One region of the Paenibacillus allorhizoplanae genome, then DNA from elsewhere that is predicted to be linked to it. Evidence: a T-box and tRNA genes for the amino acid it is inferred to sense, from the RefSeq annotation. Region 1 holds a T-box; the other holds one or more tRNA genes.
The links. The T-box of region 1 lies ahead of tyrS (tyrosine--tRNA ligase). A T-box ahead of a tRNA ligase gene usually reads a tRNA of that ligase, here a tRNA-Tyr.
Positions count from the first base shown of each region.

Region 2: it encodes a tRNA-Tyr, which carries the amino acid that the T-box ahead of tyrS (tyrosine--tRNA ligase) is inferred to sense. The anticodon was not compared.

Region 1 is NZ_CAKMMW010000011.1:100,133-109,156, reverse strand. Features, by position in the region: gene L6I86_RS18855 (carbohydrate ABC transporter permease) at 1-67, shown strand, start outside; gene L6I86_RS18850 (alpha-galactosidase) at 98-2,209, shown strand; gene L6I86_RS18845 (AraC family transcriptional regulator) at 2,290-3,138, opposite strand; gene L6I86_RS18840 (tagaturonate epimerase family protein) at 3,316-4,800, shown strand; gene L6I86_RS18835 (hypothetical protein) at 4,865-5,173, opposite strand; gene L6I86_RS18830 (DUF3055 domain-containing protein) at 5,226-5,519, opposite strand; gene L6I86_RS18825 (HRDC domain-containing protein) at 5,723-6,736, shown strand; T-box leader at 6,802-7,063, shown strand; gene tyrS (tyrosine--tRNA ligase) at 7,126-8,382, shown strand; gene corA (magnesium/cobalt transporter CorA) at 8,469-9,024, opposite strand, start outside.
Region 2 is NZ_CAKMMW010000034.1:129-9,152, forward strand. Features, by position in the region: partial or broken rRNA gene L6I86_RS32445 (23S ribosomal RNA) at 1-21, shown strand, start outside; tRNA gene L6I86_RS32450 (tRNA-Ser) at 102-193, shown strand; tRNA gene L6I86_RS32455 (tRNA-Met) at 221-297, shown strand; tRNA gene L6I86_RS32460 (tRNA-Val) at 316-391, shown strand; tRNA gene L6I86_RS32465 (tRNA-Thr) at 402-477, shown strand; tRNA gene L6I86_RS32470 (tRNA-Asp) at 504-580, shown strand; tRNA gene L6I86_RS32475 (tRNA-Phe) at 624-696, shown strand; tRNA gene L6I86_RS32480 (tRNA-Tyr) at 741-822, shown strand; tRNA gene L6I86_RS32485 (tRNA-Lys) at 839-911, shown strand; gene L6I86_RS32490 (MTH1187 family thiamine-binding protein) at 1,005-1,304, opposite strand; gene L6I86_RS32495 (GMC family oxidoreductase) at 1,353-2,915, opposite strand; gene L6I86_RS32500 (gluconate 2-dehydrogenase subunit 3 family protein) at 2,912-3,508, opposite strand; gene L6I86_RS32505 (NlpC/P60 family protein) at 3,775-4,626, shown strand; gene L6I86_RS32510 (PucR family transcriptional regulator) at 4,759-5,874, shown strand; gene L6I86_RS32515 (ABC transporter ATP-binding protein) at 5,987-7,117, shown strand; gene hprK (HPr(Ser) kinase/phosphatase) at 7,288-8,229, shown strand; gene lgt (prolipoprotein diacylglyceryl transferase) at 8,381-9,024, shown strand, end outside.

The DNA.
Region 1 (9,024 bases):
CATCTTTTTCTTGTTCATGCAGAGATTCATCATCAAAGGGATTGCCGCTGGCGCGATCAAGGGATAGATTCATGAAGACATAAGGGGGACGGTATAGGTGTCTGTAACGGTTTTGGAACAAGCGAACATCTTCGAAATTCGCACTGATAAATCTTCCTATGTGTTCGGGATTAATGAGAAAGGCATCATTCAGCACTTATATTGGGGCGCACACGTTGAAGCAGCGGATTGTGGGTACTTATTGAAAAGCAGGCTGCACAGCTCATTCGATGCAGAAATCGATCGGGAAACGGAGGAGTATGGGGGCTGGGGTGGCTGTAATTATGCTGAACCAGCACTGAAAGTTTCATTTGCAGACGGTGTACGTGACTTGAAGCTGAGATATGAAGGATATCGAGTTGTGGGCGAAAATGAAATCGTACTGCGGATGGTGGATCGTTACTATCCATTAGATATCGAAGTTCATTATAAAGCGATCCCAGAATACGATCTTATTGAGCGCTTTGTGCACGTGCGTAATTCGCAGACAGAGTCCGTTCGCATTGAGCAGGTCATGGCGGCAGTCTGGACGGTGCAGGCTCTACCTGATTACAGAATGACGCATGTGACAGGTCGCTGGGCAGGGGAATATCAATTAAGATCGACAGTCTTGTCCGAAGGGAAAAAGGTGCTGGAATCACGCAGAGGCTTTACGGGGCCTCATGCTAATCCATGGTTCGCTATCGACAATGGAAAAGCCGACGAAACCTCGGGAAGTGTGTGGTTTGGGGCACTTGGTTGGAGCGGCAACTGGAAAATCGTTGCGGAGAAATCAACATTCGGGCATGTGCGAATTGTAGGCGGCGTGAATGATTTTGACAGCGCCTTTGTGCTCGCACCTGGTGAAGTGTATGCTTCACCTGTATTCGTCGGCGGATTTACCTCTGGTGGATTTGGTCAGATGAGCCGCAACCTGCACAAGTACCAAAGGGATTACGTGCTGCCGACAAATGAGCTGCGCAAAGTGCTGTACAATTCTTGGGAGGCGACGGAATTCGCCGTAACTGTAGAAGGGCAAAAGGAGCTGGCCCAGCAGGCAGCTCGTCTAGGCGTGGAACGTTTCGTTGTTGACGACGGCTGGTTTGGCGAGCGCCATAGCGACCGAGCGGGCTTAGGAGACTGGTATGTCAATGCGGAGAAGTTCCCAAATGGCCTGGAGGAGCTGATCGATCACGTAAAAGGACTTGGGATGGAATTCGGGCTATGGGTAGAGCCAGAATCGGTCAACCCGGACAGCGACTTGTACCGAGCGCATCCGGAATGGGTGTATCAATTTCCGACGCGGGAAGGTACACAGCTGCGCAATCAATTGTTGTTGAATGTGGGACTTCCCGAAGTGAAGCAATTCATCCTAGGCTTCATGACGACTTTGCTTACGAAGTATGATATCCGATTTATCAAATGGGATATGAATCGAACCGTGACAGAGCCCGGTACGGTTGCCTCGGGGCAGGATGTTGGTGCCTCCATGTGGATCAAACATGTCGATCATTTGTACGCCATTTGGGCCGAGCTGAGGGAGCGATTCCCCCATGTGGAGTTTGAGACGTGCGCGGGCGGCGGCGCGAGAATCGATCTTGGCATTTTGCGCTATGCGGATCAAGCATGGATTAGTGATAACACCGATGCGCGTGACCGGTTAGCGATTCAGGAGGGGTTCTCCTATGCCTACAGTCCTTCTGTCATGATGTGTTGGGTGACGGAATCACCACACGGTTTTAACGGCAGAAGCCTTCCTCTATCCTATCGATTCCATAGCGCGATGATGGGCGGTTTGGGCATTGGGGCGAACATCAGCAAATGGTCGACAGAAGAATTGGAGAAAGCGAAGAGTTATGTGGAGCTATATAAGGAGATCAGGCCGGTTATTCTCAATGGTGATATGTATCGGCTGTCATCATTGCGAGATTCAAATGTAGCGGCTTATCAGTATAACAGCAAGGATCGTAGCGAGAACGTTGTTTTTACGTTCTTGCAATCGCAGCATTTTGGCTCTGAAGTTCGGCATTTGCTTCTACAGGGCCTAGTGTCTCATGCCTCCTATGAGGTGAATATAGATGAAGGAGAACCCTTCGTCCGCCAGGGCTCAACACTTATGAACCTTGGTGTTGCTGTAAGTCTGCGCGGTGATTATAAAAGTATAATGATCCGTATTATACGGTTGGATTAGTTTGGAAGTGAAGCCCGCATTGTGCGGGCTTTTTAGATTGTCTCGAAACGAGCCAAGCAGCACGGTTTCGTTCTACCTACCTATTGCAAAACAGCCGACTGCCGATAACGCAGCGGTGTCATTTTCGTCATTTGACGGAACACACGTCCGAATTGCACGAGGGAACCGAAGCCGACTTGCTCAGCGATCACGATGACTTTCAACCTCGTTGTAGCTAGCAGTCTTTGTGCTTCTTGTACACGAACGAGATTCACATATTCAACCAGCGAAAATCCGGTGATTTCCTTAAACATCCGGCTTAAATAGGCGGAGCTGATTTCGAATCGTTCGGCAAGCTCCTCGAGTCGCATCGGTTCAGCGAAATGGGTGTTGATGAATCGCACGATAGTGGATATTTTACGGTGGAGAGGAGAGACGTGTTCGGGTGAAGTGACCGGATGTATGCGAACAAAACGTGCCGTGAATAATAACAACTCGATTAAAAAGTGTGTCATGGCAAAAGATTGCCCCATCGCAGGCTCCTTAGCTTCATGGATTAATTTACCTAGCATGTCTTCAACAAGACGCCGAGTGGGTAGATCGAGCCGTAATACAGGCGTATCATGCGTGAAGGCATCCAGTAAGAAAGGTGCCGTTTCTTTCGTATTTTCCAAAATGCTGTCGCTAAAATTAATGACGACTCTCGCATGACCGAGTTTATCTGAGTCGGAGGTGGCATGAAGTTCACGTCGATTGATGAGTACCAAATCTCCTGGAAGAATGAGATAGGAACGATCACGAATGAAATACATGCGTTCTCCTTCGTATAAATAGTAGAGTTCATACATATCATGCATGTGCTGGGTCCTCTCAAAAGATCCAGAGCGATGAATATGCTGGATGTAGAAAGGGCCTTCATCTTCATTGCCGAAGGTGACGGTACGTGACATAGGCGCTGCTCCTTGTTTGGAAATGAGGTAACTGAAGTATATCATAAATTTCAGTGAAAAATATGAACAGTTTTTGCGGAAAATAGGAATAGATGAAGAGAAAACGCTCCTTACTTGCGATAAAATGGATGTATAGATGAAATAGCAAACGCTTGCACAAATAGGAGGAAATTGAACATGAACGCACTTATAGAAGCAGTACGCGCAGGAAAAGTAAACGACTTCTCATCCGAGGTTATTAAAGTTTATACATCTTCACTTACCCAAGTGGGAGATACAACATTGCTTATGGTACGCACAACAGAGGGAAAACGTTTAATCGTCGTAGGATCTGGCGAATTGTTCGACCAACTGCAAGGTGAAATCGTAGATGGCGAGAAAGTAGCCCCACTTACACATGAAAATCGCTTGATTATCAATCAATTTTTGCCATACACAGCGCCACAAGCGTTCGGAACGCAAGTAGCAACAATGGGTTTAGGCGATCGACTTGGTATCGCAAGTCCTGGTCATATCCAAACGATCCGCGGCAAAGATATTCGTCCTGTATTGGCGCAACAAAGTATTCGTGAGCTTGCTTTGACTGGTCGCACCTATGAGGATGTATTGGATGCAGCGGCTTATGCCGTTCTGCAAGAGGGCTATACAGACGGATACGGCGCTGATGGCGACCACTTGAAAAAAGAAGAGGACATCGAGTACGCGTTGCGTCTTGGTTTTACGATGTTGACGCTAGATTGCTCCGAGAATATCGACAACACGATTGAATCCATGAGCGAAGCAGAAATCGCAGCAAAATATGAGCTACTGCCTGCTAGCCTGCGCAGCCGCTATGAAGAGCGCTACCTGCAAACAGCACCAAATGTACCAGGAGCTACTCTTGCCTATACAGCTGAAGCTTTGAAGAAAGATGTGCTGATCTATGATGCAGCTATTAATTTCATGGAAGCGATCTATCGTAAGTATATCGTTACACTTGATCGTGCGGTTGATTTCGAAATTTCCATTGATGAAACAGCGACGCCAACTTCCCCTGAGGCACACTATTTGGTAGCGAATGAGCTTCGTGACCGTGGTGTTACGATTTTCAGCATGGCGCCACGCTTCTGCGGTGAGTTCCAAAAAGGGATCGACTACATCGGAGATATCGCGCAATTTGAGCGTGAGCTAGCTAGTCATGCTGCGATTGCTGTTCATTTTGAATATAAGCTAAGCATCCATTCCGGCAGTGATAAATTCAGTGTGTTCCCATTGATCGGGCAATACACGAATGGCCTGTTCCACATAAAAACAGCGGGTACAAATTGGCTCGAAGCGGTACGTGTTGTAGCGAAAGTGAACCCTACGCTGTATCGTCGTATGCACCAATTTGCGCTTGACCACTTTGTGGAAGCGACAGCTTACTACCACGTGACAACAGATATCAACGCAATTGTTCCACTTAGTGATGTATCAGATGCTCAATTGCCTGATTACATGGAAGAAAATAATGCACGTCAATTGCTGCACATCACGTATGGTTTGCTTCTTCAAGCGAAAAATGAAGACGGAAGCCGCACATTTGCAGACGAGTTCTTCCAAACATTGGCTGATCAAGAAGATACCTTTGCTGAAGGTCTTCGTCATCATATTGGCAGACACTTGGAATTGCTTGGCAAATAACCTTTGAACATAAAAAACGCCACGAACATCCCTCTAATGGGTGTTCGTGGCGTTTCTCATTTTCCTAGGACAAGCCCTCGGTAGACTCTCCCAAAGCATCATCTGCTCCAGGATAGTCCCTTGAAATACCTTCGTGCAGCTCACGATTCTCATAAGCAAAACGGTTGGTAGGGCGTTGATCCTCCCGCCAAGGGGTGCTCTTTCCAAGTGACTCAGACAGCATGCTAGTGCCGTAGGGGCCTTCAGGAAATTCTTCTGGAATCATGTCGTTTCGCTGGGACTCCACCGTCTCCAGGTCGGTATAAACACGGCGATCTTCTGAGAGGAAGCCTAACCCCTCTACAATATGAGTATTATGTGACTTCTTACGCATGGATAAGCCTCCTTTTCAGGTTTTGCTTTTTCCAGTGTCCCCCGACAATCCCTTAAATATCCGTAAAATGTATGGAACCGATAATTTGAGATAAAAATTCGGTAAGCTCTTGAGCTTGTTCTTCGTTAATCTTAAACACATGCTCGAGGTAGCCTTCTTCGTTCAAATCGTCCGGTCCAATGACAGCACTGCGGCCCGATTGCAAATCGATAACCAGCTTCTTGCCATAATAACGGGTTGTGGTCATGATAGCGAGGTCAAAACGGTGTAAAGCATTGCCAACGAAACAGACAAAACGCGTTGTTGTTTCTTCTTGATGATCGTATAAAAAGTCATAATCAGACATGAGGGCCCTCCATTCTCTTTCTAGTATGGGTCTATTATAACCGATAAGAGTCTGGGGGCAAAACGGTTCTTGCGCCTAACTGACAAACATGGTATGATTTGGATATTGGAAATGGGAAGCACCTTTTCTGCCTACGGGCGGAAGAGGTGCTTTTTCGTTTTTCTCACACTATTTCATATTAACGTCTGGAGGCATGGAAAGGGATGAACATTGTATTTCTTAACACGTTAGAGAAGAATTCAGGGGATCAGCAAGTGATTTCCGCGCAGGTTTCGATTGTCGAAGAACAAGGGATTTGGAGTGTGTATTGGAGTGAACCTGACTTGACGGGTAAGCTTACGCAGGATGAATGGTTCCAAGGCATAAGCTGGGATGAGATGCTATTTGCATTCCGTCAAGGCTTACGTGAGAAAATCAGAAGCGGCTTCCGGCCGTTGGTACACACGGAATTAGATCTTACGCAAGGACTATCAGGTAAAGCGAAAATGACACAAATGCTAACGTATTACTGTGAGGAGAATCCGAATGAAGAGGTGTTCGAGTCACTGCGTGCATGGCGTCGTGAGCAGGCTGCTCGTGAGAAGAAGGCGCCATACATTCTCGCAACGAACCGTGTCCTACGGATGATTTCAGTGTTCCTGCCGCAATCCAAGGAAGAGCTTCAGCAGATTCCCGGGTTTGGCGAGCAGAAAACAGCACAGTACGCCGATCAATTGCTTGGACGGATAGGCGAGTGCACACGCACGAACGGCTTTCCATTGGATTGGGTTGCCAACTATGTGGATACGATGAAGTTCGAGGGTTGGCTCCTTGCTCAGAAGGAGCAGAAGCTGCGAATCGAACTTGATCGTGAAGTCAGCAAACGCAAGCTGTTAGAAATCGTATCTGGAGGCGGGAGCTTGGCCGATCTTCAGGCGAATCTGACGATGCCGCGGAGAGAATTGCTGTTGTGGGTGGAAGATTTGGACCGTGAAGGCTACGATATGGATCCTCTCGTGGAAGCTGAACTATCTTCGATATCAGAGGAGGAGCAAATTAAAGCGTGGAATGCATATGAATCTGAAGGTGATCGCTATTTAAAGCCTGTTCTCAAGAGTCTCATCGGGACGGAAGAACTGAAGGGGAAAGAGCTCGACCGTGCTTATGAGTGGCTGCGTCTGCTTCGGTTACGTTTTCGCAGAGAGAAGGAAAGAAATGCGATCCAAGCAGCTAGTTAATGTGCATTGACAAAGGGATGCGGGATATGATTAAATGGTCAATAATCTAATATCCGTCAAAGCGATGACGAACATGGGCGAAGCCCGAAGTAGGAGAAATGCCGCTGCTGCAGAGAGTCGGTGGAAGGTGCAAACCGATGCAAGCATATTGTCCGAATTACAGTTCTGAGTTGGTGGAGGGAACGTGCTCTTCCGAGCATTAGTAGCTTACACCCGGCAAACTATTTGTCGTTAATTTTCTAAGTGAAAGAGAAGTGGCATGCCAGTAGGCGTGCAACCAATCTCTTTAATTAGGGTGGTACCGCGAGACAATCTCTCGTCCCTTTGTGGACGTTGAGGTTGTCTTTTTTGTTTTCTTTTATAAACCAATCGAATGGAGGGATCGTATGTTGTCTTGGGATAAGCTTAGTGTGGAGCAGCAGCAACAAGTTGAGTATCAATTGCGAATCCTCAAACGCGGCGCAGCGGAAATCGTGCCGGAAGAAGCGCTGAAGATGAAGATTATGAAGGCGGTAGTGACAGAGACACCGTTGAAAGTAAAGCTAGGATTAGATCCATCTGCACCGGATATCCACATCGGACATACGGTCGTTCTGCACAAGCTTCGTCAATTCCAAGATTTGGGGCATGAGGTACAGCTTATTATCGGTGATTTCACGGGACGTATCGGCGATCCGACAGGGAAATCCGAGACACGTAAACAGCTTTCGGAGGAAGACGTAAAGCATAACGCGCAAACGTACCAGGCCCAGCTAGCCAAGGTGTTGGATTTAAACAGAACATCCTTCTACTATAACTCCACTTGGTTAGGTGAACTGCGCTTTGACGATGTGCTAAGACTTGCTGGTAAAGTGACGGTTGCTCGTATGTTAGAGAGAGATGACTTTGCCAAGCGGTATGCGGCGAATCAGCCGATACATGTGCAGGAATTTTTCTACCCACTTATGCAAGGCTACGACTCGGTTTCTTTAGAAAGTGATATTGAGCTCGGTGGAACCGATCAGACTTTTAATATCTTGATGGGGCGTACCCTACAAGGGGCATATGAGATCAAAGAGGGTCAGGTGGCGATCCTGATGCCGTTGCTCGAGGGACTGGATGGCGTTCAGAAGATGAGCAAAAGCCTGCGTAACTACATCGGTATCGATGAGCAGCCGAATGACATTTTCGGTAAAACCATGTCCATACCAGATACGCTCATGCTCAAATATTTCGAGTTAACGACAGCCTTGTCGAATGAGGAAATCGAAGAGCTGCGCCAAGGGCTCGAAGCGGGTACGATCCATCCGAGAGATGCCAAGCTTAGGCTGGCGAAATTGTATGTTGAGATGTACCACAGTGTGGAAGCGGCTGAGGAGGCGGAGCAGCATTTTATTACTGTTTTTCAAAAGCGGACTTTGCCAGATGACATTGAGGAAGTAAACCTAGACAGCAGCCATCTGGAAGCAGGAAGCTTGTCCATTATCAAGTTGTTAGTCAGTTTATCGTTGCAATCATCGAATGGGGAAGCTAGGCGAAGCGTGGAACAAGGAGCTGTGAAAATCAACGAACAGAAGCTGACTGATATTCATGCGCAAATTACGCCGGTGGATGGCGATATTCTGCAAGTAGGGAAACGTAAATTTGTTAGAATCAAGCTATCATAGTTGAATGCCAAAAAGGGTGACTTCTCGGCAGTATTTCTACGTTTCTGCTAGAAGTCACCCTTTATTTCTACATCGATCTGAGTTGATCACAGCCATTCTTTCTTGCGGAACAGCACATACATGGCAATGCCGAGGACGCCCATAAAGGCTAGCACAATTTCATCCCCATGAGGGGTTAGATGCAGTCCGAGAATATTATCGAAATTCATCCCGAAAACACCGGTAATGAAGGTCAAGGGCATGAAGATCGTTGTCAACGCGGTAAACACACGCATGATATCATTGGCGCGGTTCGCGAGGCTGGATTGATAAGCTTCTCGTAAGTTCCCCATAAGATCGCGCAGCGTATCGAATGTATCGACGATTTTGACGGCATTCTCATAAATGTCGCCGAAGTACTTTTGGAGCTGATGATCGATCAATCTGAGCTCTTTTTTACCGAGCGTCCCAATGACGTCACGTTGCGGCACGAGCACCTTTTTCAACCATAAAATTTCAGAACGAAGACCAATAATCTCATTCAAATGCGACTTCTTCGTCGCCATCAGAATATCTTCTTCCAGCTTTTCAATCTTCGCTTCGATTCGATCACCGACCGCCACATAGTTATCGACGACGAGATCAACCAAATGATATAAGAAA
Region 2 (9,024 bases), on a different contig from region 1:
ATCGGTCGAGGGCTTAACCAAAATTCCTAAGAGAAATACCTACGTTGAAGTTTCGTATCTAGTTTTCAGGGAATACTATTCCTGAATCGTATATATATCTTGGAGAGATACCCAAGTGGCTATAAGGGGACCCTCTGCTAAGGGGTTAGACTGCGTAAGTGGTGCGAGGGTTCGAATCCCTCTCTCTCCGCCAGTTCCAAATATATATACACTTTTATGTGGCGGCGTAGCTCAGCTGGCTAGAGCGTACGGTTCATACCCGTAAGGTCGGGGGTTCGAGCCCCTCTGCCGCTACCATAAAACCAAACACCAGATGGAGGCTTAGCTCAGCTGGGAGAGCATCTGCCTTACAAGCAGAGGGTCGGCGGTTCGATCCCGTCAGCCTCCACCATTATCTTTACGCCGTTGTAGCTCAACTGGTAGAGCAACTGACTTGTAATCAGTAGGTTGGGGGTTCAAGTCCTCTCGACGGCACCATTTTTATGGTAAGACCTTTGTAGCATGGAGCTGTGGTGTAGTGGCCTAACATGCCTGCCTGTCACGCAGGAGACCGCGGGTTCGAATCCCGTCAGCTCCGCCATTTCTTTTACAATTAATGTAGGACATGCTATAAATAATCATTTGGCTTTGTAGCTCAGTCGGTAGAGCAGAGGACTGAAAATCCTCGTGTCGGCGGTTCGATTCCGTCCAAAGCCATTGAGATGGTTGTATTGCTTTGGCAGTACGGGTATCTCGTATCTGGAGGCTTAGTGAAGTGGCTAAACACGGCAGACTGTAAATCTGCTCTCTTCGAGTTCGGTGGTTCGAATCCATCAGCCTCCATTTTCCTTTCACCTACGAGTCATTAGCTCAGTTGGTAGAGCACCTGACTTTTAATCAGGGTGTCGTAGGTTCGAATCCTACATGACTCACTTTTATAAGCAAACGTACAAGACCGTAGGGTCTTTTTTTGTTTCCATTATATTATAGAAAAAGCATCCTATAGCAGGATGCTTTTTTGCTGTTCAGAGCTTGTCAGCGACGGACTTCATTTTTTGTTCCATGGAGGCGTGCTTGTCGCGGCGATCATCGATTTTGATGGACGTGGAGACACGAGCAGCTCCATGCAAGAAGGGAACCTCGTGGACGGCACGGATGACCTCGAATAAGCGGTCTAAGGGGCCCTCCAAGATGGTACCCATGGGTGTCATTTGAAAGCGGATATCTGCATGTCGCTCTAATTCTTTATGGAGGTCAGCGACATAGCCGCTTAGGCTGGTTGTGGCTGTTCCGATGGGGATTATGGTGAATTCTGCAATGGCCATAGAAATGACAAGCTCCTTCCTTTAGTTACTTGTTGTTAAGGATAACAATCAGGAGCTGGCAAGGTCAATAATGTAATCAGCAGTTCTTGCTGCTAGAGCCATTACGGTAAGCGTAGGATTGCCTCCACTAGAGGTGACGAATAGGCTAGCGTCGCAAATGAAAAGGTTCGGGATGTCATGACTTTGACCGTACGTGTTCACCACGGATGTAGCGGCGTCATTGCCCATCCGGCAACCACCCATCAGATGTTGTGTATCTGGAACGACATAGGAGATCTCTCCACCAGCTGCACGGAGGATCAACTTCATATTTTCAACAGCATGATCCAGGAGCTTGAGATCGTTATCGCAGTAATTGAAGGCTAAGGAAGCCATAGGTATGCCATATTCATCTTTTTCATCAGCTAGCGCAACGTGATTGTTCCAATTGGGAAGAACCTCTCCGACCATTTTGAGACGACCATAGAAGTTGTAATCCTGCATCGCTTTTCTGAAGGACGAGCCCCACAAAGGCGCCTCATTGGCCTTGCGAATGCCTTCTGCCATCTCTATAGGCCGAGAGCCGTGAGCATGTATGGTATACCCGCGGACAAAACCTCTACGTGGATCTGTCTCATAGAAATCTTGGGTAGATGCCAGCACGGGTGTTCCTTTGTACAATCGGACTTCCTCTTCAAACTTGGCATAAACATCGTTGCTGCTATGCGTCATAATCGCCTTGCCTACCCATCCGCTGGAATTAGCTAATCCATCAGGGAAATGCGGTGTGGCGGAGTGGAGTAGCAAACGAGGTGTTTCCACAACGTGCGCACAGAGGATAACCGTTTTGGCACGCTGCCGATAGGTTATGCCTTCGTGGACGAACAGAACCCCGCAAGCATGGCCATAGTCATTAACTTCGATTTGAGTGACCCTGCAGTCTGCGAGAATTTCGGCGCCTGCTTGAACTGCTTTAGGAATGTGCACGATCAATGTGCTAAATTTCGCATTAGGGATGCAACCTTGCAGGCAGAACCCACGATTGATGCAAGCAGAGCGGCCTTCCAACGGGTTAGAGAGGATGGCTAAGGGTGTAGGTGCGGATTGAATACCGAGAGATTTGCAGCCTTTGTGAAATAAGACGGCATTAGGGCTAAGTGAATCTAGTTCTGGAAAGGGATATGGACCGTGAAAATTTCCCCACGGGAAGTGCTTAGGGCCGGAAACGGAGATTTCTTTTTCAATACGCGAGTAATAGGGTTCCAAATCTTTATAATGAATGGGCCAATCTTCCCCAACGCCATCAATGGCCTTCGTTTTGAAATCAGATTCATGAAATCGCAGAAAAACCCCCGTAAAGTTCTGAGTGCCGCCGCCAATCCCTTTTCCAGACTGATGCTTTCCAGTAACGAATGGATCTGCTGCATCAACAAGACGTGTATCCTCCCAAGTTAGGTGCTTCATACTCAGTTCATCACTTGCAAAATCCTTCTCAGGATCACGCCAAGGCCCAGCATCAATCACAACTACACCAAGCCCAGCTTCACTGAGTTCTTTGGCTAGAACACCTCCAGCAGCGCCTGCTCCTACGATAACAATGTCTACGGTTTCATTTTCATAGCGCCACTTCATGATCGTTTCGCAGCCTCCCAGGATTCAAGTTGGTCAGGACTATGAAGGGTGTATCCGCGAGGATAAGCAGGCCCTCCAAACCCAATTTCCGACCAAACTAAAGGATGAGCATAGTAGGCTTCTACGCAGAGTTGAAGAAGCTTTTGGAATAAGATCTTTTGAGGAATGCCTTCCCAATTTTTCGTAGGTGGATAGCTATCGTTGCTGATCTGAAGCATAATGCTCCGTTGGTTTGTCTCATCTAATTGAAAGAAAGGCTGACTATTCGCAATCCATCCTGTTTCGTCAATTGCTTTAAGTCCATGACGTAAAAGTAGTCGAACCGGAGGTGTGCTCACTTTCCGGTGTCCCTCACCTTTATTTTCAGATAATACCTGATCGATATGGTTAATGACGTATTGAATGATTTCTCCGCGATAATCGTCCATAAGCAGTGAACACCAAGCACGAAGCGTTTCGGCCTCAATGATTGTTACATATCCGTATGCGTGTTCACGAATTAGTCGAGCTTTCACAATGGATCTCGTGTGTACATCCCATTCCCTGCTTTCTTCCATGACATCAAAGGTTGGATAATGATTATGATCTTTCATGCTTGTCACCTCCATAGTTAACGAGAATCAAAACCAAAAAGTGCTACTACAATTATTTCCAAAACTATGAAGAATATGAGGATGACACCTATGAAGTTGTATTTTTAAAGAAATGAAACAATTGGCACCATTGCCAATGTCATGGTTGTTAGGAAATATTTTAGGAATGAAAGTCTTTTCATTACCATGGTAATCTTGTACTAGTAACTGAGATGTTTTCCATTTTACCCAACTCACCCAAGAGAGCACGTACAGGAGGAAATACAATGTTAAAGAGTCTTGCACACCGCACGCTAGGAATAACTGCTGCGATTACGATCGCATTATCAGCAACAACTGCTGTTTCCGCTTATGCTGCAAATGATGATATGGATGCCGTTTCTTTGGCCAAAAAAATGGTTGGCGTAGATTACTCCAAAAGTGATGAAACACCTTCTGCAGGGTTTGATTCATCAGGACTGATCTATTATGTCTATGAAACGTTAAATTACACAGTACCTAGAACTTTAGCGGATCAATTCAACATGAAATCCACGAAAATTACGAAAATAGATAAAGCTGAGCCAGGTGACGTCTTGTTCTTTGGTAGTGGTTCAAAACCAACGTTTGCTGGGATCTATGTAGGCCAAGGTAAAATGGTTATGGCATCCCAGAGCAAAGACGAAGTCGTCACTCGCAATGTAAGTGAACTTAAAGGTAGCTTTATTGGCGGAAGAAGTATTCTTTCAGCTAAGGATCGTTTGAAAGCCGAGTTGATCCTAACCGCTCAGAAATATCTTGGAACTCCCTATGTATTTGGTGCAAAATATGGTCAAACCAAAACAATGGATTGTTCTTCTTTTACAAAAACGGTGTTTGCTGCTTATGGGATTACACTGCCACGTGTTTCTCGCGATCAAGCGAAGGAAGGCACTTTCGTTAGTAAAAGCAATTTACAGACCGGAGACTTGGTCTTTTTTACAACGCCTGATTCCGGTAAAAACATTGGACATGTCGGTATTTATGTTGGTAACGGCATGATGATTCATACGTACGGTGAGGGTGGAGTCAAATTCACCTCGATGAATAAAGAATGGTGGGCAGATCACTACGTAACAGCTCGCCGCGTAATCAAATAGGACCTCTTTCATATGGACCTTCTTGCCAATTGTGGCAGGAGGGTTCCTTTCGATTCACAGGAATAGGCAGACATATGGTACAATAGAGAGATAAATATAGAAGATGCTATAGGCAATAAGGAGTGAAGGCAGATGATTTGGGAGCATGTCAAGGAGCGATTGGAAGCGGTTTTACAGTCGCCAATACAGATAAGCCTGATACCGGATTCCGAATGGCACCAGCTTGTGGAGGATCAGGGAGAGCGCCAAGAAGGATTGAGTCGTAGTGTGATCCGGGGAGAGGAAGTTCTTTTCTTCATTTCACAGGATCATAAAGAAGTTCGTGTTCTAAAGATAAATGGGAGTAAGTTGTCTGTTTCAGAACGCAAACTTGTCGAACTTACGATCGAATCCAAGCAAACTGTAGAGAAAAAGCAATTCGGTTCCTATCTGTCTGAAGATGAAAGGAAGTCGAATCAATTAAGAGATTGGCTGCTGCAGCAAATGGAACGCGGTACAGGTCATGCAGAGCTTCCAGATGCGCTTGCTTCACAGTCATCGTTGTATTCAACCAAAATCCCTCTCTTGTTGTATGGGGACTATCCTCAGAACCAGCGTGTTTCCTATACGGAGCTTAAGAAGCTGTTGGAATCTTTTTTTGAAGCGGAGATTATTCTGATTCCTTTACTGGAAAAAGAGTGGTTAATCCTAGCACCAGAGGTCCTTATTACTAGCGGTAGCGAAGAACGCGATGGGGACGAGGAAGAAAGTGTTGAGCAAACCCTTGATGCACTTGGCTCAGGTTTATATGAGATGTTGGCAAATGAATGGGTAGGTGAATGCCATCTTGCCATTGATTTCCCTGTGAAACCGGCGAAGTCTTTGTTTGCTACCGTGCTTAAGCTGCGTGAAACCATTATGCTGGGCCGATCCTTCCACGTAGGCAGCTTTATTCATCTGCGTTGGGAGCTTCGTCTTGAGAAGTTGTTGCACCTTATAGAGGAAGAGGAGAAAACAGATTTCCTTGAGCAGGTGCTCCGCGGCACAGATCATGTACTGGATAGCGAGACGGTAACGACGCTGGAGCATTTCTTTACACTAGACTGTAATGTTAGTGAAACCGCGAAGAAGCTTTATATTCATCGCAATACCTTGCTTTATCGGTTGGACAAGTTCAAGAACGAAACGGGACTGGATGTTAGAACGTTTAATCATGCTGTTTTGGTACGACTGGCCTTGCTATTGTACAAAGTAACGAAAAGAAAGTGATTTTTTTGTAGGGATTGTGCATAGTCAGTCCGCCGCTTGTAGGGTAAGATGTGTATATAGAAATGTTGATAAATAAAGCATTTGAACGATAAATTGTAGGGGGAATGAAATCATGGCAGGCGTACGTTTAAATCATATCGTTAAAAGATATTCTGGTGCAGAAGAATCAACAGTTAAAGATTTCCATCTTGAAGTTGCTGACAAAGAGTTCGTAGTTCTTGTTGGTGCATCCGGTTGCGGAAAATCCACAACTCTTCGTATGATCGCAGGCTTAGAGGAAATCACTGAAGGTGAACTTTACATCGGAGACCGCCTTGTAAATGACGTAGCTCCAAAAGATCGCGATATCGCGATGGTATTCCAATCCTACGCTCTTTATCCGCATATGACTGTTTATCAAAACATGGCATTCGGATTGAAACTTCGTAAATTCAAAAAAGCTGATATCGATGCTCGCGTTCGCGAAGCAGCGAAAATTCTAGATATCGTTCACTTGCTTGATCGTAAGCCAAAAGCTCTTTCCGGTGGTCAACGTCAACGTGTTGCCTTGGGTCGTGCGATTGTTCGTGAGCCACAAGTATTCTTAATGGATGAGCCGCTTTCCAACTTGGATGCGAAACTTCGTGTACAAATGCGTGCGGAAATCACAAAACTTACAAAACGTCTTGGTGTTACAACGATCTACGTAACGCATGACCAAATCGAAGCAATGACAATGGGCGATCGTATCGTTGTTATGGATAAAGGTATTATTCAACAAGCTGCTACACCAGAAGAAATCTACAACTTCCCAGTGAACATGTTCGTAGCTGGTTTCATCGGATCCCCATCCATGAACTTCATGTCCGGAACATTGGCATCTGAAGGCGGCGGTGTATTCTTCAAAGCAGGTACTGTCAACGTTGAAGTTCCAGCTGGTAAAGCACAAGTTCTTAAAGACAAAGGATTCGTTGGCAAAGAAGTGATTCTGGGAGTTCGTCCAGAAGATATTCACGAAGAGCCAGTATTCTTGGAAGCTTCCCCGAAAACAGTATTCAACGTTAACGTTGAATTGACTGAGAACTTGGGACACGAAATGTACTTGTACTTGAACGGTATCGGGGCTAACACAGTAATCGCTCGTGTTGACGGTCGTTCCGGAATCAAAGAAGGTACTAACGTTAAATTGGCACTAGACATGAACAAAGTTCATTTCTTCGATAAAGAATCAACACTTTCCATCTTGGTTAACCCAAACCTATAGGATTGTACTGAAAGGCCAGCCGTTATCGGCTGGTTTTTTTGTTTATTTCGAGGTTCATGAACACAGTAGTTGATTTCAATTAGGTATTCCATTACGATGAAACTATTGGAAGCCTGCGTGCAACAAGGGAAAGCATATGGTACATAAGCAAATTCGGAGGAGTTAGGACAATGGCCAAAAAGGTAAAGGTTTCCGAAATGATGGAACAGCTACATATGGAAGTGTTAGCAGGAGAGGGTGGACTGAAGCGTCAGATTACTACTGGTGACTTGTATCGCCCTGGTCTTGAAATGGCGGGATATTTCAATTACCATCCCAAAGAGCGAATTCAGATGCTTGGAAAAACAGAGATTACGTTTATAGAGATGTTGACGACGGGGGTTCGTAGAAACCGGGTGGAGCAGCTTTGTGCCCCTGAGGAAACGCCGTGTATTATTGTGACGAGAGGACTGGACGTTCCCGTGGAATTGCTTGAGGAGGCAACTAAGCGTGATCTTCCGGTGCTAAGAACGCAGCTGTCAACGACTATTTTTGCAAGCAGATTAACTGGTTTTCTTGAAAATAAGCTTGCGCCCAGCACGACAATCCATGGTGTACTTGTTGATGTCTATGGGGTAGGTATGTTGATTACCGGTAGCAGTGGGATCGGAAAGAGTGAAACTGCGCTTGAGCTTGTAAAACGAGGGCATCGACTGATTGCGGATGATGCGGTTGAAATTAGGCAAAATGGCGATAAAGTATTAACAGGTAATGCCCCAGAGTTGATTCGACACTTACTTGAGATCCGCGGTGTAGGTATCATTAACGTCATGACACTATTCGGTGCAGGCGCGATTCGTAATGTGAAGAAGATTTCAGTTGTTGTGAAACTGGAGAACTGGCAGCAAGAGAAGCAATACGATCGTTTGGGCTTAGATGAGGAGCTAACGCGGATTATCGATACTGACCTGCCGCTAGTTACGATACCTGTAAGACCAGGCCGAAATTTAGCCGTCATTGTTGAAGTTGCTGCTATGAATTATCGCTTAAAGCGTATGGGTTATAACGCGGCGCTGCAGTTTACGAATAAGCTGACAGAATCATTGAATGAAGATTTTGAGGATTTTGATTGACCACATAGGAAAGTATAAGTTTTCGGTTCCCGAGAACTGCTTTCCTATTGGCGATAAAATCAACCATTAAACGCGGTCGCTCATCCATGAATGGCCTCGATAAAGGTTTTCTCAAAGAGGGCGTAAGCTCACTAAATAAAGGAGTGGAACTATGTTAGAAAGTATTGCGTTCTCCTTAGGGCCGATTCATGTAAGGTGGTATGGTATTATTTTGGGAACAGCCGCATTAATCGGTTTAATGTTGGCAATCAGGGAAGGGAAACGATTCAAAATCGTACCTGACTTCTTCATGGATTTATTGTTAATTGGGGTTCCTTCTGCCATTATTGGGGCTAGAATTTATTATGTAGCTTTCCAATGGGCTGATTATAAGGATAATTTATGGGAAGTATTCATGATATGGCACGGCGGGATTGCAATTTATGGCGCTCTGATCGGGGCTATTATCGGTACTTCATTCTATATTCGGGCCAAAGGATACAACTTCTTTCGAATTGCTGATATCCTTGCGCCGGGTCTAATTGTTGGACAAGCAATCGGCCGTTGGGGCAATTTCATGAATCAGGAAGCTCACGGCGGTCCGGTAGAAGAGTCGTTTTTGAGAGATACCTTGCATTTACCGAATTTTATCGTAAATCAAATGAACATCGAGGGGACATTCTACCACCCTGCTTTTTTGTATGAATCGATATGGAGCTTTGTAGGTCTGCTGTTCTTGTTCTGGCTTCGTCGCAGGCCCTTTTTACGGGCAGGAGAGCTATTTCTAAGTTATTTCATCTGGTATTCGATCGGTCG